4 regions of the Streptomyces sp. NPDC002884 genome follow, and region 1 is predicted to be linked to each of the others. Evidence: riboswitches for the same ligand, from Rfam matches in the RefSeq annotation. Region 1 holds a riboswitch; each other region holds the start of a gene.
What was found. A riboswitch is a leader RNA that binds a small molecule or an ion and turns the genes downstream of it on or off. The one in region 1 is predicted to bind cobalamin.
Positions count from the first base shown of each region.

Region 2: it holds a riboswitch for cobalamin, as region 1 does, so the genes downstream of both, ABT070_RS27560 (cobalamin biosynthesis protein) here and ABT070_RS17490 (ribonucleoside-diphosphate reductase subunit alpha) in region 1, are expected to answer to the same signal.
Region 3: it holds a riboswitch for cobalamin, as region 1 does, so the genes downstream of both, ABT070_RS12920 (ABC transporter substrate-binding protein) here and ABT070_RS17490 (ribonucleoside-diphosphate reductase subunit alpha) in region 1, are expected to answer to the same signal.
Region 4: it holds a riboswitch for cobalamin, as region 1 does, so the genes downstream of both, metE (5-methyltetrahydropteroyltriglutamate--homocysteine S-methyltransferase) here and ABT070_RS17490 (ribonucleoside-diphosphate reductase subunit alpha) in region 1, are expected to answer to the same signal.

Region 1 covers NZ_JBEOVB010000007.1:207,345-212,769, reverse strand. The annotation lists gene ABT070_RS17495 (ribonucleotide-diphosphate reductase subunit beta) at 1-118, opposite strand, end outside; gene ABT070_RS17490 (ribonucleoside-diphosphate reductase subunit alpha) at 118-2,502, opposite strand; cobalamin riboswitch at 2,627-2,762, opposite strand; gene ABT070_RS17485 (NACHT domain-containing protein) at 3,029-5,425, shown strand, end outside.
Region 2 covers NZ_JBEOVB010000015.1:150,002-155,426, reverse strand. The annotation lists gene ABT070_RS27580 (class II aldolase/adducin family protein) at 1-453, opposite strand, end outside; gene ABT070_RS27575 (lysozyme) at 670-1,422, shown strand; gene ABT070_RS27570 (inorganic phosphate transporter) at 1,576-2,844, shown strand; gene ABT070_RS27565 (hypothetical protein) at 2,879-3,100, shown strand; cobalamin riboswitch at 3,222-3,374, shown strand; gene ABT070_RS27560 (cobalamin biosynthesis protein) at 3,473-4,462, shown strand; gene ABT070_RS27555 (cobyric acid synthase) at 4,459-5,425, shown strand, end outside.
Region 3 covers NZ_JBEOVB010000005.1:76,572-81,996, reverse strand. The annotation lists gene ABT070_RS12930 (ABC transporter ATP-binding protein) at 1-22, opposite strand, end outside; gene ABT070_RS12925 (FecCD family ABC transporter permease) at 19-1,083, opposite strand; gene ABT070_RS12920 (ABC transporter substrate-binding protein) at 1,080-2,135, opposite strand; cobalamin riboswitch at 2,203-2,403, opposite strand; gene ABT070_RS12915 (HipA family kinase) at 2,509-3,423, shown strand; gene ABT070_RS12910 (Rdx family protein) at 3,420-3,707, shown strand; gene aceB (malate synthase A) at 3,730-5,364, opposite strand.
Region 4 covers NZ_JBEOVB010000003.1:379,062-384,486, reverse strand. The annotation lists gene ABT070_RS09075 (MarR family winged helix-turn-helix transcriptional regulator) at 1-210, opposite strand, end outside; gene ABT070_RS09070 (universal stress protein) at 360-926, opposite strand; gene metE (5-methyltetrahydropteroyltriglutamate--homocysteine S-methyltransferase) at 1,127-3,445, opposite strand; cobalamin riboswitch at 3,611-3,847, opposite strand; partial or broken gene ABT070_RS09060 (3-hydroxyacyl-CoA dehydrogenase family protein) at 3,967-4,146, opposite strand; partial or broken gene ABT070_RS09055 (STAS domain-containing protein) at 4,236-4,641, opposite strand; gene ABT070_RS09050 (ATP-binding protein) at 4,759-5,280, shown strand; gene ABT070_RS09045 (M1 family metallopeptidase) at 5,335-5,425, opposite strand, start outside.

The DNA.
Region 1 (5,425 bases):
TGTTCTTGATGGCGTCCCGGTAGCGCTCGTAGAAGTCCGGATAGCGCATCGGGCGAAGGGTCAGCTCGAAGCCCGGGTCGAGCAGGTTCTTCTCGGTCTTCTCGGGTGCGGTGGTCATTACTGGCAGGCCTCGCAGGACTCGGGGTTCTCAAGGGAGCAGGCGACGGCGTCGGGCTCGGCCACCTGCTGGACGGGGACGGTGGCCTGTGCCTGTGCCTGTGCCTGTGCGGCGCGGGCGATGCGGGTCGCCGGGCGCGAGCGCAGGTAGTACGTCGTCTTCAGGCCCGACTTCCAGGCGTACGCGTACATCGAGGAGAGCTTGCCGATGGTCGGCGTCTCCAGGAACAGGTTCAGGGACTGGGCCTGGTCGAGGTACGGGGTACGGGCGGCGGCCATGTCGATCAGGCCGCGCTGCGGGATCTCCCACGCCGTGCGGTACAGGGCGCGCACGTCGTCCGGGATCCAGGCGAAGTCCTGCACCGAGCCGCTGGAGTCGCGCAGTGCCTCACGGGTGCGGGCGTCCCAGACGCCGAGGTCCTTGAGGTCCTGCACCAGGTAGGAGTTGACCTGGAGGAACTCGCCGGACAGCGTCTCGCGCTTGAACAGGTTGGACACCTGCGGCTCGATGCACTCGTACACGCCCGCGATGGACGCGATGGTGGCGGTGGGCGCGATGGCGAGCAGCAGGGAGTTGCGCATGCCGGTCCGCGCGATCCGCTCGCGCAGGGCCGCCCAGCGCTCGGGCCAGGTGAACTCGACGCCGTAGTGGTCCGGGTGCAGGACGCCCCTGGCCGTACGGGTCTTCTCCCAGGCCGGCAGCGGGCCGTTGCGCTCGGCCAGCTCGGCGGAGGCCTCGTAGGCGGCGAGCATGATGCGCTCGGCGATATGGGTGGACAGCGCCTTCGCCTCGGGGGAGCCGAAGGGCAGCCGCAGCTTGAAGAAGACGTCCTGGAGGCCCATCGCGCCCAGGCCGACCGGCCGCCAGCGGGCGTTGGAGCGGCCCGCCTGCTCGGTCGGGTAGAAGTTGATGTCGACGACCCGGTCGAGGAAGGTGACGGCCGTGCGGACGGTCTCGTCCAGCCGCTCCCAGTCGATCGTGCCGGCCGTCGTGTCGACGAACGCGCCCAGGTTCACCGAACCCAGGTTGCAGACCGCCGTCTCGCCGTCGTCCGTGACCTCCAGGATCTCGGTGCACAGGTTGGAGGAGTGCACGACGTGGCCCGGCTCGGCCGTCTGGTTGGCGGTGCGGTTGGCCGCGTCCTTGAAGGTCATCCAGCCGTTGCCGGTCTGCGCGAGGGTGCGCATCATGCGGCCGTAGAGATCACGGGCCGGGATGGTCTTCTTCGCGAGGCCCGCCTCCTCGGCCTTGCGGTAGGCCGCGTCGAACTCCTCGCCCCACAGGTCGACGAGCTCGGGCACGTCGGCGGGGGAGAACAGCGACCACGGGGCGTCGGCGTTGACCCGGCGCATGAACTCGTCCGGGATCCAGTGCGCGAGGTTCAGGTTGTGCGTCCGGCGGGCGTCCTCACCGGTGTTGTCCCGCAGCTCCAGGAACTCCTCGATGTCGGAGTGCCAGGTCTCCAGGTAGACCGCCGCCGCGCCCTTGCGCCGGCCGCCCTGGTTCACCGCGGCGACCGAGGCGTCGAGCGTCTTCAGGAACGGCACGATGCCGTTGGAGTGCCCGTTGGTGCCGCGGATCAGCGAACCGCGGCTGCGGATGCGGGAGTACGACAGTCCGATGCCGCCGGCGTGCTTCGACAGCCTGGCCACCTGGTGGTAGCGGTCGTAGATGGAGTCCAGCTCGTCCAGCGGGGAGTCGAGGAGGTAGCAGGACGACATCTGGGGGTGCCGGGTACCGGAGTTGAAGAGCGTGGGGGAGGACGGGAGGTAGTCCAGGCGGCTCATCAGCCCGTAGAGCGCGGCGACCTCGTCCACGGAACGCGCCGTGTCGTCCTCGGCGAGGCCGGAGGCGACGCGCAGCAGGAAGTGCTGCGGTGTCTCGACGACCTTGCGGGTGATCGGGTGCCGCAGGAGGTAGCGGCTGTGCAGGGTGCGGAGCCCGAAGTAGCCGAAGCGGTCGTCGCCCGCCTCGTCGATCAGGGCGTCGAGGCGGACCGCGTGGACGCGCACGAACTCGGCGGTGCGGTCGGCGATCAGGCCCTCGCGGTGGCCGACGGCGACCGATCCGGTGAACGAGGTGACGCCCTGGGAGGCGGCCTCCGCGGCGATGCTGATCGTCAGCAGCCGGGCGGCCAGCTTCGAGTAGGCGGGGTCCTCGGAGATCAGGCCCGCGGCGGCCTCCGTGGCCAGCTCGCGCAGCTCCGCGGTGACCTCGGAGGCAGCCCGCGCGGACCGGCCGCGCAGGGCGGCGGCGGCGACCCGGCCGGGGTCGGCGTCGGGCAGATCGGCGGTCAGCTCGGTCAGGGTCCGCAGCAACGCGGTACCGGGACCGTCGGTCTCAGGCTCGGTGACTGAAACCGGTTCGGCTGGCGCGATGGTCACGTGGGGCTCTCCCTCGCTCGGCGGTGGGCCTTGCGCAGGGCAGGGGGCAGCACACGAGCGCGCGGGGGCGTCGCGTCCACCGGCCCACTCCACGAGACCCGGACGTCAGGGCACCCGGACCGGACGGCCGGGCGCGCTGTCGACAGGACCTCGGACTGAACAGGCGTGCGCATACGGGTATGGATGCACGCGAGTACACCGTTGCGGGACAGTTCCGGATTCGCACCGGATTCCCCTGCGGCGACAGCGAGCATGAGCATACATCTTGTGCTCACCTGTCACGCCACCCCCAGATGTTGTGTCGGGGCGGTTTCAGAGCGTCAGCTGACAGGCGATCAGGGTGGGATCGTCGCGGTGTGGCACGGGATGCCGGTTCCGCTCGGGTGTGCGGACGGAACCCGGGCGCCCGGGTTGCGGAGCGTGCCGGGAGTGCTTCCATGGAAGTAGCCGTCGGCGCCGTGCGAATCCTCCGTCCCGCGAGTCCTCCGTCCCGCGAACCGCTCCCGGAACTCGCAAGGAGAACGCCATGACGAGGGTCGTCCGCCACCCGCCCGGCAAGGAGCGACCGCGCGACGCGCCGATGGCCACGCTGGCCCTGCGACGGGCGGGACACCGCGTCGGACACGGGTGCGTGGGCCGCTGGCATTCCCTGACGATCCGTCTGGAGGCCCGCCGCGGCGCCACCCGCCCCCGGAAGTGGCGCCGATGGGTCTCCTACGCCAACGTCACCAGGGTCATCTGGCTGGTCGCCGTGCTGGCGCTGCTCGCCTGGGTCGGGGAAGGCCTGTTCATCCTCGTCACGCAGGACACGACCGGCTTCGAGCAGTGGCGGCAGGGCAACGAGGGGTTCGACACCGTCTTCAAGTTCGTCGGCCCGATCCTCGCCGCCTCGATCGCCGCCGCGCTCTTCCTGTTCTGGTGGTACCGCTGGACCAAACGGCGCTACCTCACCAAGGCACTGCGGGATCCGCGCCGCCTGGTGCCCACCGCCGGATACGACACCGCCGAGATCGTGGGCCGCGAGGACATCGCCCAGGTCATCGCCGAGCGACTGCGGGAGCGCGACACCCGGCGGCCGTATCTGCTCGTCGGCGGCGTCGGAGCCGGGAAGACCGCCGTCCTCGTACGGCTCACCGAACTCCTGGCCCGCCAGAACGCCGTACCGGTGCCGGTCAGACTGCGGGACGCGGCGGACGGCGCCGACCTGAACTTCGAACGCCTGGCGAGGCAGCGCTTCGCCCAGGAGGCGCCCAAGGGCGTTCTCGCGCGCAGCAAGACCGACCGGGTGTGGCAACAGCTCCTCGCCGACGACAAGCCGGTGGTCCTCGCCGACGGCCTGGAGGAGGCCCTCCTCGACGACGGCCGGCAGCAGAACCGGGACAACGTCATCCGCCGGGCCATCGAGCGCGCCCGCGAGGAGAAGCTGCCCCTGGTCATCGCCTCCCGGCCGCACAGCCCGCTGGAGACCACCTCCGCCGCGATCGTGGTGCTGGAACCGCTCAGCGAGGAGGAGGCGCTGCGCTTCGTCGAGGCGGACGTCCCGGAGACCGACGAGCGCCGGGTGGACTGGATCGTGGAGACGGCGGAGGTGACCGAGTCGCCGATCTATCTCCAGATCGCCCGTGAACTCCACCGGCGCGGAATCCTGGAGCACGACCGTCCGGACGACGATCCCCGGCACATGAACACCCGCAGCCGCGACCGCGCCACCCTGCGGCTCTGGCTGCTGGAGACCTGGGCCGAGGCGCTGTGCGAGGGGAAGCTGCGCGAGGACGTCGCGCTGGCCCCGCCGGAGCGCCGCGACACGCTCGAAGTGGTCTCGGCCCTGGCCTGCGTCGGACTGCTCCAGGACAAGCTGGAGGTCGGCTTCGATGAGCTGCTCGACCCGGACGTCCTGCACCCCGGCCCGGCCCGGCGCGCGCGGGCCCGGGCCGAGCACGTGTGGGCCGGCCGCGGCTTCGACCAGTACGGCAAGCGCGGCAACACCGTCTCCGACTGGCACCGGCGCCAGATCTGGGACGCGTTGTGCGGGCGGCTCGGCGACGAGGAGCGCAGGCGGCTGCGCGAGGGCAACATGGACCAGTGCCGTGCCGTCCTCGCCCGCTTCGCGGCTCACGCGAGCAAGCTCAGGCTGGTGGAGGGCTTCGAGTACCGGGTCCGTTTCCCGCACAGCATCATCCAGGCCTATTTCGGCTGCCGCCTGCTGAACGACCTGGGGGAGCGGGGCGCCGGCGACCTGGCCGAACAGGCGCTTCAGCCGCCCGGCCCCAGCCGCGAACTGCTCATCGCCCTCGTCCTGCTGTCCCGTGGCAGGGCGGCGGACCCCCCGGCCCGTGGGCACGGTGTGCGGGCCGAGATACGCAAGGAGATCGCGGAGCTGGTACGGCAGACGCCCGTGCGGGGCCGCCCGCTCGCCCACCGGCTGTGCGCCGCCGCGGGCCGCCGCACCGACGACCCCAAGGCCCTGGACCTCTACGCGGCCGCCCTGGAGATCGAGAGCGCCGAGGACGACCCGAGACTGCTGAGCGAGATCGTCACCGCGGTGCGCGAACACTGGGCCGGCATCAAGGGGGACCGGCGCACCCTGAGGGACTCCAAGCGCAGAGTGCTCAAACAGCTGGGCGCCGCGCTGCGGAAGGTCTCCGACCGTGTCGACACCACCCCGCTGTACTGGGAGCTCTTCCGGCTGGGCATCCAGGAACCCTCCTACTCCATCCGCCTGGTCGTCGCCCAGGAGGTCGGCACCGGCGGCAACCCGGCGTTCGCCGTGATCCGCGAGCGGGTCGGCCTGAACAGCGACCCCGTGAAGGAGTACAACGACCGGCTCGACGAGCTGAGGGAATGGAAGAGGCGGGAGTACGAGGCATGGTCGGCGCGCATGGGGAGGGCGCGGGCGGACCGCACCTCCCCGGGGGGCGCGTCG
Region 2 (5,425 bases), on a different contig from region 1:
GGGTCCGCCGAGCGCGCCCGCCATGTAGTGGACGCGGGGCAGCTCGGTGACGAGGGTCGAGACGGCGGTCGCGTGCACGGCGTGGGTGTGGACGACCGCCCCGGCGTCCGTGGTGCGGTAGACGGCGAGGTGCATGGGCAGCTCGCTCGTCGGGCGCAGGGTGCCGAGCACCTGCCGGCCGGCGAGGTCGACGCCCGTGACGTCGTCGGGGGTGAGCCGCTCGTAGGGCACGCCCGACGGCGTGACCAGCACGGTGTCGCCGACGCGTACGGAGACGTTGCCGGAAGTGCCGACGACCAGCCCGTCGGTCACGGTGCGGCGGGCCGCCGTGACGAGCGCCTCCCAAGCCCGCGCCTCCTCGAGGACGGCGTGTCTCCCCCGCCCCTCCGCCCCGTCCTGCACGCCGTCCCGGTGGTCCCGGGCGTCCCCCTGCTCGCGTCGCTGCTCAGCCATGCCGCGATCCTGCCAGGAGCCGTCGGAGGCCGCCGCCGGGCGCGGACACGGTAGGCCGGAATCCGCCCCTCCGAAAGATCGCATATCGGTATACATCACCTCCTTGAGGTGATCGGCCGGATATCGACTGGATATCGACCGTCGTCCACCGATGCCCGCGGAGCTTCCCCTAGCCTCTGGACGGCTCGTCCGCACGCCGTCGTTCCGGGGGGAATCATGGCCCGCGCCCACACTCCGTCACCGCGTCGCCGCGGCCGCGTCCGGGCGGCCTGCGCCGCGGCGCTCGCCGCGGCGGGCACCGTGCTCGCGCAGACGCCCGTCCACGCGGCCGAGCCGCCGAAGGGGCACGACGTCTCGTCCCACCAGAAGGCCGTCGACTGGGCCGGGGCGAAGGCCGCGGGGGCGAGATTCGTCTACGTCAAGGCGACCGAGTCCACCGCCTACCGCAATCCCTACTTCGAGGCGCAGTACGCCGGGGCCGGCGCCGCCGGGCTGTTGCGCGGCGCCTACCACTTCGCCCTGCCGGACAAGGGCTCGGGCACGGAGCAGGCCGCCCATTTCGTACACAACGGCGGCGGCTGGAGCGCCGACGGCCGGACCCTGCCGCCCGCCCTCGACGTCGAGTACAACCCCTACGACCGGGGGCGCCGGTGCTACGGCCTGACCGAGGCCGCGATGGTCGCCTGGATCAGGGCCTTCAGCGACGAGGTGCACCGGCTCACCGGCCGTCGCCCGGTGATCTACACGACGACCCACTGGTGGAATCTCTGCACGGGCGGCAGCGGCGCCTTCGCCGCGGATCACCCCCTGTGGATAGCCCGTCACCGGGCGTCGGACGCCGGAACGCTGCCCGCCGGATGGCCGACGTGGACCTTCTGGCAGTACGCCGACAGCGGCAGCCTGCCGGGTGACCAGAATCTCTTCAACGGCTCCGAGACGCAGCTGCGCGGGCTCGCCAAGGACGGGTGACCGTACGGCGCTTGGGGCCTGCCCCCGCGCGGCGCCGGGCCGCCGCTCCGACCCCCTTGCACAGACACCCGGAAGCCCTGCTCAGTTCACCTTCCGTTCACCCAGATTGCTTACGGTCAACGCGCCAATGACTTCGAACGATTGCCTGGGTAAATGGAAAACTTCTCGCTGATCCTCGCGATTGTGGTCGTCACCGCACTCGCGTTCGATTTCACGAACGGTTTCCACGACACCGCCAACGCGATGGCCACCACCATCTCGACCGGTGCACTCAAGCCCAAGGTTGCGGTGGCCATGTCCGCCGCGCTCAACCTTGTGGGAGCTTTCCTCTCGGTGGAGGTCGCCAACACGATCTCCAAGGGTCTCGTCGACGAGACCGGCATCCGTCCCGAGGTCATCTTCGCCGCCCTGGTCGGCGCGATCCTCTGGAACCTGCTGACCTGGCTGGTAGGCCTGCCGTCCAGTTCCTCGCACGCCCTGATGGGCGGTCTGATCGGCGCCACCATCGCCTCGGCCGGCATGGGCGCGGTGCACGGTGACGCCCTGGTCACCAAGGTGCTGATCCCGGCGATCGCGGCCCCGATCGTCGCGGGCGTCGCCGCGATGCTCGCGACCCGCCTCTCCTACACCCTCGGCAAGAAGGCCGACGGCAAGGCCGCGGCCAAGGGCTACCGCGCGGGCCAGATCGCCTCGGCCGGCCTGGTCTCCCTCGCCCACGGCACCAACGACGCGCAGAAGACGATGGGCATCATCACCCTGGCCCTGGTGGCCGGCGGTGCCGTGGCCCCCGACTCCGACCCGCCCACCTGGGTCATCCTCTCCGCCGGCCTGGCCATCGCGCTCGGCACCTACCTCGGCGGCTGGCGGATCATCCGCACCATGGGCAAGGGCCTGACCGACCTCCAGCCGCAGCAGGGCTTCGCCGCCCAGACCAGCGCGGCCACGGTCATCCTGGCCTCCTCGCACCTCGGCTTCTCCCTCTCCACCACCCACTCGGTCTCCGGTGCCGTGATGGGCGCCGGACTGGGCCGCAAGGGCGGGGTGGTCCGCTGGTCGACGGCGACCCGGATGTTCGTCGCATGGGGCCTGACGCTCCCGGCCGCGGCCCTGGTGGGCGCGCTCGCCGAGGCCGTCACCGGTCTGGGCGACTGGGGCACGGCCCTCGTGGCGGTCTTCCTGATCGCCTCCAGCGCGGCCATCTGGAAGGTCTCCCGGCGCGAGGTCGTCGACGCCTCGAACGTCAACGAGCCCGAGGAGCCCGCGGGCGTCGTCACGACGGCGATCGCCGCCGTCACCCCGCCGCCCACGGGCACCCTGGCCGAGGACCTCACGGCCGGCCGCACGACGGACCTGACGGCCACGATCCCCGCCCCGGCCACAGAGCCCGCGACCCCCGCCGCTCCCCCGGCCGCGGCCGTCTGAGCCCGCGCACCCGGTACGAAGGAAGAGAAGCAGCATGAAGATCGACTGGGCAGCCCTGGGCTCCGTCTTCGGTGTCAGCCTCGTGATCACCGTAGGCCTCGTCGCCCTGTTCACCCTCGGGATCATGGGCCTGTCGCGGCAGGAACGCGCCACGGCGCAGGGCGACTCGGCCACCCTCGCGGTGACCGGCGCGTACGCCTGCTTCGCGGCCTGCGCGGCGGCGGTGGCGTACGGGATCTCACTGATCGTCGCCTGACGCACCATCCGAACACCCGAGGGGTGCGGGACGGATCACCGTCCCGCACCCCTCGGCGTTCGTGGCCACGCCGACCGGTCCTGTGTGGGGTTCTGCACACTCCAGCCTCGCAGGTCAACAGCAAGTTGACGGGTCTTGCGGGCCGTGGTGGACTGCCCGAGCCATGTACGGCGGCAGAAGAGGAAGCCGGTGTGAATCCGGCGCGGTCCCGCCACTGTCACCGGGGTAGAAACCCCCGGGAGCCAGGAACTCTCGCCGCCGGTCTCGTCGAACCAGGGCGTGGACACCCTGAGTGAGGACATATCGCCATGCTCGCTCGGCCGTTGAGGTACACCACCAGGTCGCTCCCCGACCCCACGGCCGGCTGAGCCGATGCGTGCCGATCGCCTCTACGCGTACGGCGCCGCCACCGGCCTTCTGGGCGACCTGCTGCTCGGCGATCCGCGCCGAGGGCATCCGGTCGCCGCGTTCGGGCGGGCCGCCGGTGCCGTCGAGCGACTGCTGTGGCGGGACCACCGGGGACAGGGCGCCCTCCACGCCGTCGTGTGCGCGGGCGGGGTCGTGGCCCTGGGAGCCGTCGCCGAACAGGCCGTACGCCGTTCCCCCGCCGCTTCCGTCGCTCTGGTCTCCGCCGCCACCTGGGCCGTGATCGGGGGCAGTTCCCTGGTCCGGGAGGCCCGGGTCATCGGGCGGGCGCTCGAAGCGGGGGACATCGAGGCCGCCCGGGAGCGGCTGCCGCATCTGTGCGGGCGGGATCCGCACGCGCTGGACGCCGACGGGATCGCCCGGGCCGTCGTGGAGTCCGTCGCCGAGAACACCTCCGACGCCGTCGTGGGGGCACTGGTGTGGGGTGCCGTGGGCGGGGTGCCGGGCCTGGTCGGGTTCCGGGCCGTCAACACCCTGGACGCCATGGTCGGTCACCGGTCGCCGAGGTATCTGCGGTACGGCTGGGCCGCCGCGCGCCTCGACGACGTCGCCGGCTGGCCGGGAGCCCGGCTGACCGCCGCGCTCGCCGCCGTCGCGGGGGACGATCCCCGGGGCGCCCTGCGGGCCTGGCGGGCCGACGCCCGCAAGCATCCGAGCCCCAACGCCGGTCCGGTGGAGGCCTCGTTCGCGGGCGCCCTCGGGGTGCGGCTGGGCGGCACCCTGTCGTACGCCGGGCGGGTCGAGCACCGGCCCGTGCTGAACGGCGCGGCCGGGCGGCCCGTCGTCGCCCGGGACATCGAACGTGCCGCGTGGCTCTCCCGCCGCGTCGGTCTGCTCGCGCTCGGCGTGACCGTCGCCGCGCGCGCCGTCGCCACGAGCTTCGTCGCGAGGAACCAGAGCAACCGGAGCAACCGGCCGAAGGGGCGTACTTCATGAGCGGGGGACTCCTCGTCGCCGGCACCACCTCCGACGCCGGCAAGAGCGTCGTCACGGCCGGGATCTGCCGGTGGCTGGTGCGGCAGGGGGTGAAGGTCGCGCCCTTCAAGGCACAGAACATGTCCCTCAACTCGTTCGTGACGACGGAGGGCGCCGAGATCGGGCGGGCCCAGGCCATGCAGGCCCAGGCCTGCCGGGTGGAGCCGACCGCGCTGATGAACCCCGTGCTGCTCAAGCCGGGCGGTGAACAGAGCAGCCAGGTCGTGCTGCTCGGCAAGCCGGTGGGCGAGATGAGTGCCCGTGGCTATCACGGGGGACGGCAGCAGAAACTCCTCGGAACCGTTCTCGACTGCCTCGCCGAGTTGCGGGGCACGTATGACGCGGTGATCTGTGAGGGGGCGGGCAGTCCGGCCGAGATCAATCTGCGGCGGACCGACATCGTGAACATGGGGATCGCGCGGGGCGCGCGGCTGCCCGTGCTCGTCGTCGGCGACATCGACCGCGGCGGTGTCTTCGCCTCCTTCTTCGGCACCGTCGCCCTGCTCTCGCCGAAGGACCAGGAGCTGGTCGCCGGGTTCCTGGTCAACAAGTTCCGGGGGGACGTCTCCCTGCTGGAGCCGGGCCTGGACATGCTGCACGGGCTCACCGGGCGGCGGACGTACGGCGTGCTGCCGTTCCGGCACGGGCTCGGGATCGACGAGGAGGACGGGCTGAGGGTCTCGCTGCGGGGAACCGTGCGGGAGTCGAACACCGCCCCGCCCGTCGGCGAGGACGTGCTGCGGGTCGCCGTGTGCGCCGTCCCCCTCATGTCCAACTTCACGGACGTGGACGCGCTGGCCGCCGAACCCGGCGTCGTCGTGCGGTTCGTGGACCGGCCCGAGGAGCTGGCCGACGCCGACCTGGTGGTGATTCCGGGGACCCGGGGGACCGTGCGCGCCCTGGAGTGGCTGCGGGAGCGGGGGC
Region 3 (5,425 bases), on a different contig from region 1:
CGGTCGCCTCGGAGCCGGTCATCGGGTGCCCTTCGCGCGGTACAGGACGGCGACGAACGCGGGGACGCCGATGAGGGAGGTCACCACGCCCACCGGCACCTCCTGCGGGTCGAGCACGGTGCGGGCGAGGGTGTCGACCCAGACCAGGAACACCGCGCCGGTCAGGGCCGTGGCGGGCAGCAGCCGGGTGTGGCCGGGGCCGGTGAGGGCGCGTGCCGCGTGCGGGAGCACCAGCCCGACGAAGCCGATCGCCCCGGCCGAACTCACCAGCGCGGCGGTGAGCAGCGCGGTGGTGCACAGCAGCACCAGCCGGGTGCGGGCCACGGAGACGCCGAGGGAGAGGGCCGCGTCCTGCCCGAAGGCGAACGCGTCCAGCGCCTTGGCGTGCCCGAGGCAGACCGCCAGCGCCACGACCAGCGCGGCCGCGCCGACGGTCACGTCCGTCCAGTCGGCGCCGCTGAGCGAGCCGAGCAGCCAGAACAGGATTCCGCGGGTGGTCTCCGCGTCGGCGGCCGTCATCACGACGAAGGAGGTGAGCGCGGAGAACAGCTGCATGGCGGCGACCCCGGCGAGGACCACCCGGTCGGTGGTGCCGCCGAGGGTGTGGCTGAGCAGCAGCACCAGAGCGAAGGAGACCAGCGCGCCGAGGAACGCGCCACCGGAGACCGACAGGAGGCCGCCGCCCGCGCCGAGCACGACGACCAGCACCGCGCCGGTCGAGGCGCCGGAGGAGACCCCGAGGACGAAGGGATCGGCGAGCGGGTTGCGCAGCAGGGACTGCATCACGGCCCCGCACACCGCTAGGCCGGCGCCGCACACCGCGGCGAGCAGGGTGCGCGGCAGCCGCAGGTTCCACACGATGCCGTCCCGCAGCGGCGTCAACTCCGCCTGGCCCCAGCCGAGATGGGACGCGACCGCGGACCACACGTCACCGACGGCGATGTCCGCGGGGCCGATGGTGATGGCCACGGCGACCGAGGCGCACAGCAGCGCGAGACCGGACGCCCACAGCAGCGCGCGGCGCAGTCCGCCCGCCGCCGCGGCCCTGGCCACCGCCGTGGGCGCGGCCGGCGCGCCGGTCATTTCGCGAGGCCGTGGCTGCGCAGCGCCGCCGCGACCTTCTCGATGCCCTCGACGGTCCTGACGGTCGGGTTCATGGCCTGTCCGGACAGCAGCACGTACCGCTTCTTCTTCACCGCGGTCATGTTCCTGGTGACCGGGTTCGACTCCAGGAACTCGATCTTCTTGGCGGCGGTCTCGGCCGTCTGCTGCCTGCGGGTCAGGTCGCCGATGACGAGGAGGTCGGGATCGCGGTCGGCGACGGTCTCCCAGTTGACCTGGGGCCACTCCTCCTGGGTGTCGTCGAAGGCGTTCTTCGCGCCGAGCGCGTTCGTGACGATGCCCGGAGCGCCGCAGCAGCCCGCGAGGTACGGGGACTGCGAGTTGGCGAACCAGTACATGAGGGTCACGCCTCGGGCGTCGAGTCCGGCGGTGGCCTCGGTCACCCGGCCCTTCAGCCCGGCCACGAGCCGCTCGCCGCGCTCCCGGACGCCGAAGACCCGCGCCAGGTCGCGTACTTCGCCGTAGACCGCTTCCATGGTCAGCGGCTCGGTGCGGACGCCGTCGCCGTCGCCGCTGTTGTCCTTGCCGACGCAGTCGGAGGGGGAGAGGTAGGTGGGCACGCCGAGCTTCTCGAACTGCTCGCGCGGGGCGACCCCGCCCTTGCCGAGGGTGGAGGCGAAGGAGGCGGCGACGAAGTCGGGTTCGGTGTCCAGGACCTTCTCGAAGGAGGGGGCGTTGTCGGCGAGGCGCCGCACCTTCGCGTTCGCCTTCGCCAGGCCCTCGGCCACCGGGTCGGTCCAGGTGGCGGTGCCCACCATGCGGTCGGCCAGCCCGAGGGAGAGCATGATCTCGGTCGTGCCCTGGTTGAGGGAGACGGCCCGCCGCGGAGGGCCGTCGACACCGATCTGCCGCCCGCAGTTGTCGAGCCGGACCGGATAGCCGGCGGCCCCGCCCTTCCCCGCCGGGCCCGAGGGATCCGCCGGGCCGGAGGAGCCGCAGCCGGCCAGCAACAGGGCGCCGGCCAGGAACAGAACGGCAGGACGGGCAGGACGGACGGCACGTGCGAACGGCACAGGGCTTCCTTCGGCGTCGAGGGCTCAAGCGCGAAGCCCGGTCGTACGGTGCTCCCCCGGCCGTCCGACGGCAGTGGGGTCGCCAGCAGGTCTTCGGACTCGGGGTCACCCGGACGAGGCGCCTTCCCGGACCGCGTACGCGCTCCAGTGGCCGTTGCCCCGCCCGTCGCCCTCACCGCTGCGCGTCAGCTCCGGATTCGCACCGGATTCCCTGACCCGTACACACACGCGTGCGCACATGGGTTCGACTGGCCTTGGCAAGCTACCACACGCCGCCGAGGCCGCCCGCGGGCCGTTTCGGACGGTGGATCAGACCCTCTCGCCGGCTGTCACGCCTGGTTACTATGCTTCTCCAGGCCAGAGGGAGAGAGTCATGTTGACCGAGGTCACAGCGACCCGCTACCTCGCCCCTCTGCGGGCGGGCGGTTCCGTGCCGGCCGTCGTCGAGGCGGACGACCTGGGCACCTACGTCGTGAAGTTCACGGGCTCCGCGCAGGGCCGCAAGGCGCTCGTCGCCGAGGTGATCGTCGGCGAGCTGGCGCGCGCCCTCGGGCTGCGCTTCCCCGAGCTGGTCCTGGTGCACTTCGACCCGGCGATCGCGGAGCACGAACCGCACCAGGAGGTACGGGACCTGCACGCCGCGAGCGCGGGGCTCAACCTCGGGATGGACTTCCTGCCGGGTGCGGAGGACTTCACCCCGGAGGTCGCGGAGGCCTTCCCGGTGGAGCCGCTGGAGGCCGGGAGGATCGTCTGGCTGGACGCCCTGACCGTGAACGTCGACCGTACGGTCCACAGCTCCAACCTGATGGTCTGGCCGACGTTCGGCACCGTCCCGCCCCGGCTGTGGCTCATCGACCACGGCGCCGCACTCGTCTTCCACCACCGCTGGGACGGCGCCGACCCCGAGAAGCGCTACGACTTCCGCCACCACGCCCTCGGCCGCTGCGCCCCGGACACCCGGGCCGCCGACGCCGAGCTGGCGCCCAGGGTGACGGAGGAGCTGCTGCGCCGGATCGTGGCGGAGGTGCCGGACGCCTGGCTGGCCGACGAGGAGGGGTTCACGACCCCGGACGCCGTCCGGGAGGCGTACGTGCGGTACCTCCACGCGCGCGCGGCAGCCTCCGCGGCCTGGCTGCCCACCGACTTCCCCGGCCCGAAGGAGCTCGCCGCCGACGAGGCCCGGCGTGCGGCGAGGACGCAGCAAGGACGGCCCGACTGGCTGAAGCGGGTCCCCGACCTGCACGGCAGGCCGGCCGCGGAACAGGATTGGTCGGTGCACCTCGGATGAGCGAAACGAGTGACGCGAGCGGGCGGGTCGAGATCGAGTACTGCACCCAGTGCCGTTGGCTGCCGCGCGCGGCCTGGCTGGCGCAGGAGCTGCTCACGACCTTCGAGGCCGAGCTGACGGAGCTCGCCCTCAGGCCCGGCACGGGCGGGGTCTTCGTCGTCCGGGTGAACGACGAGGTGGTCTGGGACCGGCGCGAACAGGGCTTCCCCGAGCCGACCGCGGTGAAGAAGCTCGTACGCGACCGAGTGGCCCCGGGGAAGTCCCTGGGCCACTCGGAGAGGTGAGCGTTCCGGTCGGTGCCGGTGCTCAGCCCCTGAGCCGCTCGTACGCCGGCAGGGTGAGGAAGTCCGCGTAGTCCTCGTCGAGGGAGACCGTCAGCAGCAGGTCGTGCGCCTGCTGCCAGTGGCCGGCCGCGAAGGCCTCCTCGCCGATCTCCGCGCGGATCGCGGCCAGTTCCCCGGCGGCGATCTCGCGGGCCAGCTCGGGCGTGGCCTTCACCGTGGTCCCGTCGCGCTCGAACTCCACCCCCGCGTTGATCCACTGCCAGATCTGCGAACGGGAGATCTCGGCGGTGGCCGCGTCCTCCATCAGGTTGAAGATGGCGACCGCGCCCAGGCCGCGCAGCCAGGCCTCGATGTAACGGATGCCGACCTGCACGGCGTTGACCAGGCCCGGATACGTCGGCCTGGCCTCCAGGGAGTCGACGGCGATCAGGTCGGCCGCCTTGACGTCGACGTCCTCGCGCAGCCGGTCCTTCTGGTTCGGCCGGTCGCCGAGCACGGCGTCGAAGGAGGCCAGGGCGATCGGCACCAGGTCCGGGTGGGCCACCCACGATCCGTCGAAACCGTCGTTCGCCTCACGGTCCTTGTCCGCCTTGACCTTCTCGAAGGCGACCTTGTTGACCTCCTCGTCGCGGCGGGACGGGATGAAGGCCGCCATGCCGCCGATGGCGTGCGCGCCGCGCTTGTGGCAGGTGCGGACGAGGAGTTCGGTGTACGCCCGCATGAACGGGGCGGTCATCGTGACCGCGTTGCGGTCCGGGAGGACGAACCTGGCGCCGCCGTCACGGAAGTTCTTGATGATGGAGAACAGGTAGTCCCAGCGGCCGGCGTTCAACCCGGAGGCGTGGTCGCGCAGTTCGTACAGGATCTCGTCCATCTCGTACGCGGCCGTGATCGTCTCGATGAGCACGGTGGCGCGGACGGTGCCCTGCGGGATGCCGACGTGGTCCTGCGCGAAGACGAACACCTCGTTCCAGAGCCGGGCCTCCAGGTGCGACTCCGTCTTCGGGAGGTAGAAGTAGGGGCCCTTGCCGAGGTCGAGGAGACGCTGGGCGTTGTGGAAGAAGTAGAGGCCGAAGTCGACGAGGGCGCCGGGGACCTGGCGGCCGTCCGCGTCCACGAGATGACGCTCGTTCAGATGCCAGCCGCGCGGCCGCATGACGACCGTGGCGAGCTCGCCGGCGTCCTTGAGCGCGTACGACTTGCCCGACGCCGGATCCGTGAAGTCGATGCTCCGGGTGTAGGCGTCGGCCAGGTTGATCTGACCGAGGACGACGTTCTCCCAGGTGGGCGCCGAGGCGTCCTCGAAGTCCGCGAGCCAGACCCGGGCGCCCGAGTTGAGGGCGTTGACGGTCATCTTGCGGTCGGTCGGGCCGGTGATCTCGACCCGGCGGTCGTCCAGGGCCGCGGGGGAGGGGGCCACCCGCCAGGAGTCGTCGGCGCGGATCGCGGCGGTCTCCGGGAGGAAGTCCAGGGTGGACGTGCGGGCGATCTCGGCGCGGCGCTCCGCGCGCCGGGCGAGGAGCTCGTCACGGCGCGGGGTGAACCGCCGGTGCAGTTCGGCCACGAAGGCGAGCGCCGCCTCGGTGAGGACCTCCTCCTGCCGCGGCAGGGGCTCGGCGTCGACGATGGCCAGCGGGGACGGCGCTGGTGCGGACATGAGCGGTCACTTCCTTCAGCGGTGGCACCGGGTGCCGGTCGAACCGGGTGCGTCGGGCGGG
Region 4 (5,425 bases), on a different contig from region 1:
CGGCTCGAGTCCTGTGTGGTCGGCGAGGCGCCGCTGGCTGGGGCGTTCACCGGCGCGCTGCATGCCGTGCAGTGAGGCGATCAGCGAGTACTGGGCGTGGGTGAGGCCGAGCGGGGCCACCGCCCGGTCCACGGCCACGCGCACCTTCATCGACAGCCGCCACACCAGAAAGCCCGGCGTCGCCCGTTCAAGACCCTTGCGCTCGCTCATGACCGATACAGTACATGGCTACTATAGCCATGGCTACTCCACCCGATCGGCACGAGGGACATCGGCACGAGGGACATCGGCACGACGGGACGTCGACGCGTTGCCCCGGAAAGGACGCTCGGACTCTGTCACCACCCCCGGGCGTGGCCTCAGCAGTCGGGCGGCACGCTTTCGAACTCCCTCGCCAGGTGCCCGGTGTCCAGCTTCAGCCCCCACGCGTTCCGGCGGCGCGCGGTCGCCAGGGCGGCCTGGAGCGGTGACGGCGGCACCGCCAGCACCGGGCAGCCGGCGCGGGCGAGGCAGTAGCGGCCGGTCGACGGCCACAGCGCGCGGTGCAGCAGGCCACGCCGTCCGGCGCCGATCACGAGGAGGTCGTCCTCCCGGTCGGCGGTAGCGACCAGCGCCGGACCCGGGGCGCCGCGCGCGATGATGGCCCGGGTGCGCGACCCGTGGCCGTCGCCGCCGATGACCGCGCGCAGGGCGCCGAGCAGCCGCTCACGCGCCAGCCGCTCCCAGTCCTCGACCAGGACGGCCGCGGACGTCGACCTGCGGGCGGCGAGCTCCCCGCCCGGCGGCTCCCAGGCCAGCACCGGCCAGAGTTCGGCTCCCCGGCGCCGCGCCTCGGCGGCGGCCCGGCCCAGGGCGGTGAGACTCCCCGGCGAGCCGCTCACCCCCACGACGACACGGGCGGCCGAGGACGGGCGGGACTCGGACATCGGTTCCTCCGTTCCGCGCGCGCCGACCCGGTCCGTCCGGGCGGCGACCCTGCGCAAAACCACTTCCGTCCCGCCTACCCTGCGAGGCTCCGGACAGCCCGTGCGCGCCCCTCCTCAGCTCCTCTCCGACGGCGAGCCCCGGCCGGCCTCCCGGCGGCCGGGGCTCCCCGTGCTTCCTCCTGTGTCTGCCCGGACTGACGTCAGGACGCGGAGAGTTCCTCGCGGACCGTACGGGCGGCGGCGACCAGGTTCTCCAGCGAGGCGCGGGTCTCGGGCCAACCGCGGGTCTTCAGGCCGCAGTCGGGGTTGACCCAGAGGCGCTCGGCCGGAATGGCCCGGAGACCGGTACGGAGCAGTTCGGCGGCCTCCTCGGCGCTCGGGACGCGGGGCGAGTGGATGTCGTAGACGCCCGGTCCGGCCTCGCGCGGGTAGCCGTGCGAGGCGAGTTCGCGGGCCACCTGCATGTGCGAACGGGCGGCTTCGAGGCTGATGACGTCGGCGTCGAGGTCGTCGATGGCCTGGACGACGTCCCCGAACTCGGCGTAGCACATGTGGGTGTGGATCTGCGTGTCCGGCCGCACCCCGCCGGTGCTGAGCCGGAACGCCTCGGTGGCCCATGCCAGATAGGCCGGGCGGTCGGCGGCCCGCAGCGGCAGGGTCTCGCGCAGCGCCGGTTCGTCCACCTGGATCACCGAGGTACCGGCCGCCTCGAGGTCGTCGACCTCGTCGCGCAGGGCGAGGGCGACCTGGCGGCCGGTGTCGCCGAGGGGCTGGTCGTCGCGGACGAAGGACCAGGCGAGCATGGTGACGGGACCGGTGAGCATGCCCTTGACCGGGCGGTCGGTGAGGGACTGGGCGTACGTCGTCCAGCGCACGGTCATCGGTTCGGGGCGGGAGATGTCACCGGCCAGGATCGGCGGGCGGACGTAGCGGGTGCCGTAGGACTGCACCCAGCCGTGCTCCGTGGCCAGGTATCCGGTGAGCTGTTCGGCGAAGTACTGGACCATGTCGTTGCGTTCGGCCTCGCCGTGCACGAGGACGTCCAGGCCGGCCTTCTCCTGGAAGGAGACGACCTCCTGGATCTCGGCCTTGATGCGCTCCTCGTAGCCGCCGGTGTCGATGCGGCCGGCCCGCAGGTCGGCGCGGGCGGTGCGCAGTTCGCCGGTCTGCGGGAAGGAGCCGATGGTGGTGGTCGGCAGCAGGGGCAGGCCGAGGTGGGCGCGCTGGGCCGCGGCCCGCTCGGCGTACGGCTGGGAGCGGCGGGCGTCGGTGTCCCCGACCGCGGCGGCGCGGGCGCGGACGGCCGGGTCGTGGGTGAGGGGGGATACGGTCCGGGCGGCGAGATCGGCCCGGTTCGCGGCCAGTTCGCCCGTGATCGCGTCGGTGCCGAGGGACAGGCCCTCGGCGAGGGCGACGATCTCGGCGGTCTTCTGGCGGGCGAAGGCCAGCCAGCGCCGGGTCTGCGGCGCGATGTCCTGCTCCAGGGCCGTGTCGAGGGGCACGTGGAGCAGGGAGCAGGAGGCGGCCACGTCGACCCGGTCGGCCAGCCCGAGCAGGGTGCCGAGGGTGGCGAGGGACTTCTCCAGATCGTTGATCCACACGTTGCGGCCGTTGACGACGCCGGCGATCAGCCGCTTGCCCGGCAGACCGCCCACGGCGGCGAGGGCGTCGAGGTTGGCGGCCGCGGCGTCGGTGAAGTCCAGGGCGAGTCCGTCGACGGGAGCCTTGGCCAGGACCGGCAGGGCGTCGCCGAGCCGGTCGAAGTAGGAGGCGACCAGGAGCCGGGGCCGGTCGGTGAGCGCCCCGAGTGCACGGTAGGCGCGGGCGGCGGCGTCCAGTTCGGCCGGGGTGCGGTCCTGGACGAGGGCGGGCTCGTCCAGCTGTACCCACCCGGCGCCGGCCGCGCGCAGGTCGGCGAGGACCTCGGCGTACACCGGCAGCAGGCGGTCGAGCAGGGTGAGCGGCTCGAAGTCCGCGGGCACGCCCGGGGCGGGCTTGGCGAGCAGCAGGTAGGTGACCGGGCCGACCAGCACCGGGCGGGCGTCCAGCCCGAGGGCGAGGGCTTCCCGGAGCTCGGCGACCTGCTTGGCCGGATCGGCCGTGAAGACCGTGTCCGGGCCCAACTCGGGCACCAGATAGTGGTAGTTGGTGTCGAACCACTTCGTCATCTCGAGCGGTGCGACGTCCTGGGTGCCGCGTGCCATGGCGAAGTAGCCGTTCAGCGGGTCGGCGGCGACGGCGTCGCGGTGGCGTCCGGGGATCGCGCCGACCATGACGGTGGTGTCCAGGACGTGGTCGTAGTACGAGAAGTCGCCGGTCGGGACCTCGTCGATGCCGGCGTCGGCGAGCTGCCGCCAGTTGGCGGCGCGCAGTTCGGCGGCGGTGGTGCGGAGGGCGTCGGCGCCGACGCGGCCCTTCCAGTAGCCCTCGATGGCCTTCTTCAGTTCCCGGTTCGGGCCCTGACGGGGGTAGCCGTACACGGTGGCCCGTGCCGCCGCGGCTGCGGACTTCGCTGTCACGGAAATCTCCTTCGCGAGATATCTCCCTGGAATCCCGGGACGGGACGCGAGCGCGAAGGGGTGACGGACCGGACGGATCCGACCTCGCGCGGCACAGCGCGGTCGTCCGCCTGATATGTACGCCGACCCGCCCACGAGGTCACCGGGATCTCCGCGCACGAGTGGTTCGTGCGTGGGCAACGGGCAGGTCTTCGGACTCACGGGCACGTCTCGTCGTACGGAGTTCGTACGAGACGGGACACCTACTGACCGTCGCTTCCCAGACCCTGTTCGTGGGTCCAGTGCGTATGACGGCGGTCGTTCCCGTTCACCGCTGCGGGGCAGTCCCGGATTCCCACCGGGTTCCCTCTTGCGACGCATCCCGCCTGGCGGACGGGGCGAACCAGCTGCGCCCGCCAGCCTACGGGGCGGCTCTGCGGCGCGGCGGATCCCGCCCGGCATTCGGGTGGTGAGGTGGAACACGCGTTCGGCATGCTTGGAATACGCCGGGAGCGGGAAACGCCCCGCTCGCGCCAGGACGCTCAGCCTTGGCCGTACACGTGGAATCCCCGGCCGCTCTTGCGGCCCAGCCGCCCCGCTTCCACCATCCGTCGCAGCAGTGGGGGTGGTGCGTAGAGCGGTTCCCTGAACTCGTCGTACAGGGACTCGGCGATGGCGGCGACGGTGTCCGGGCCGATCAGGTCCGCGTGCCGCGACGCCCCTCGGCCGGCCGTTGCGGATCGACCAGAACAGCACCACGTTCGTGCCGTACCCGGTACTTCGTGTCGAGTGAGCCGACGCTGTACCGCCCTCAGGCCGGATCAGCCGTGTGACGTGATGCCGGTTCGGGGTTCAGGGCCTGCTCGGTGGTGGGGTGACAGGCGAGGAGGACGTCGACGCCGACCAGCCGCAGGACGTGCAGGACGGGCTCCTGCGCGGCGGCGATGCGCAGCCAGCCGCCGTGCGCGCCGCTCACCTGCCGGTGCGCGGCGAGGAAGACGTTGATGCCGCTTGGAGTCCATGAAGGTGACGCCGGCGAGGTCCGCCACGACCCGCAGGGGAGGCACCGCGCCGTCCTCGCACAGCAGGGCTTCGCTGAGGACGTCCTTGACGTCGTGGTCGATCTCGCCCCGCACGGTCAGGACTCGCACGCCGTCGACCACGCGATGCGCGACGGACAGGCTGCCTCGCCGGTCCGCGTTCTCGATGTCGCTCACCGTCTCCTCGACTGTGTTCGGGCCGGCCCCGGGTCCGGGCGTGCGCCGAAGATTCTGCCCCACCACCGCGGCGGCATGCACCCCGCGGCTGTGCCGAACGGCACCCCCGTGGCATGCATGGCGCGATCGCGGGTACCGGCGCACGTGAACGGGGGAGTGAGGGCGAGAAACGTGGAGGAATCCCAGTCCGGCGGTGACGGCCGTAACGGGCCGAACGGGCATCTGGTGCGCGCGGGCTTCGCCCTGGGCGCGGACGACGGCTGCATCGCGGACGCCCGCCATCACGCCATCGCCTTCCTCGACCGGGCCCATGCCCACCATCGCCTGCCCGTGCCAGCCCGCGCGAGGGACCTCACCCAGCTCGTGGTCAGCGAACTGGTCACCAACGCCCGCAAGTACGCCCCCGGGCCCGTCCTGATGGAACTGCGCCTCACCGCCCACGCGGTGGAGGTCGTCGTATGGGACAGCGATCCGACCGTTCCGGTGGCTCGGGCCGGCGATCCGGGCAGAATCGGCCAGCACGGACTGGAGATCGTCAAGGCCGTCACCGAGGACCTCTTCATCGAGCAGGAACCGGTCGGCAAACGCATCACGGCACGCATCGCCCTCGCTGACGCACTCAGCGACAGCGCCACCTGACACCGCGCCACCTGACACAGCGCCGCCTGACACAGCGCAGAGCCCTCGGCGTCGTCACCGGATGCGGTGGGTCTCCCAGAAGGGGCCGAGGTCCTCGTCCGTCATGGACTGGGCGGCCTTCTTGAAGTCGGCGGTGCTGGAGACG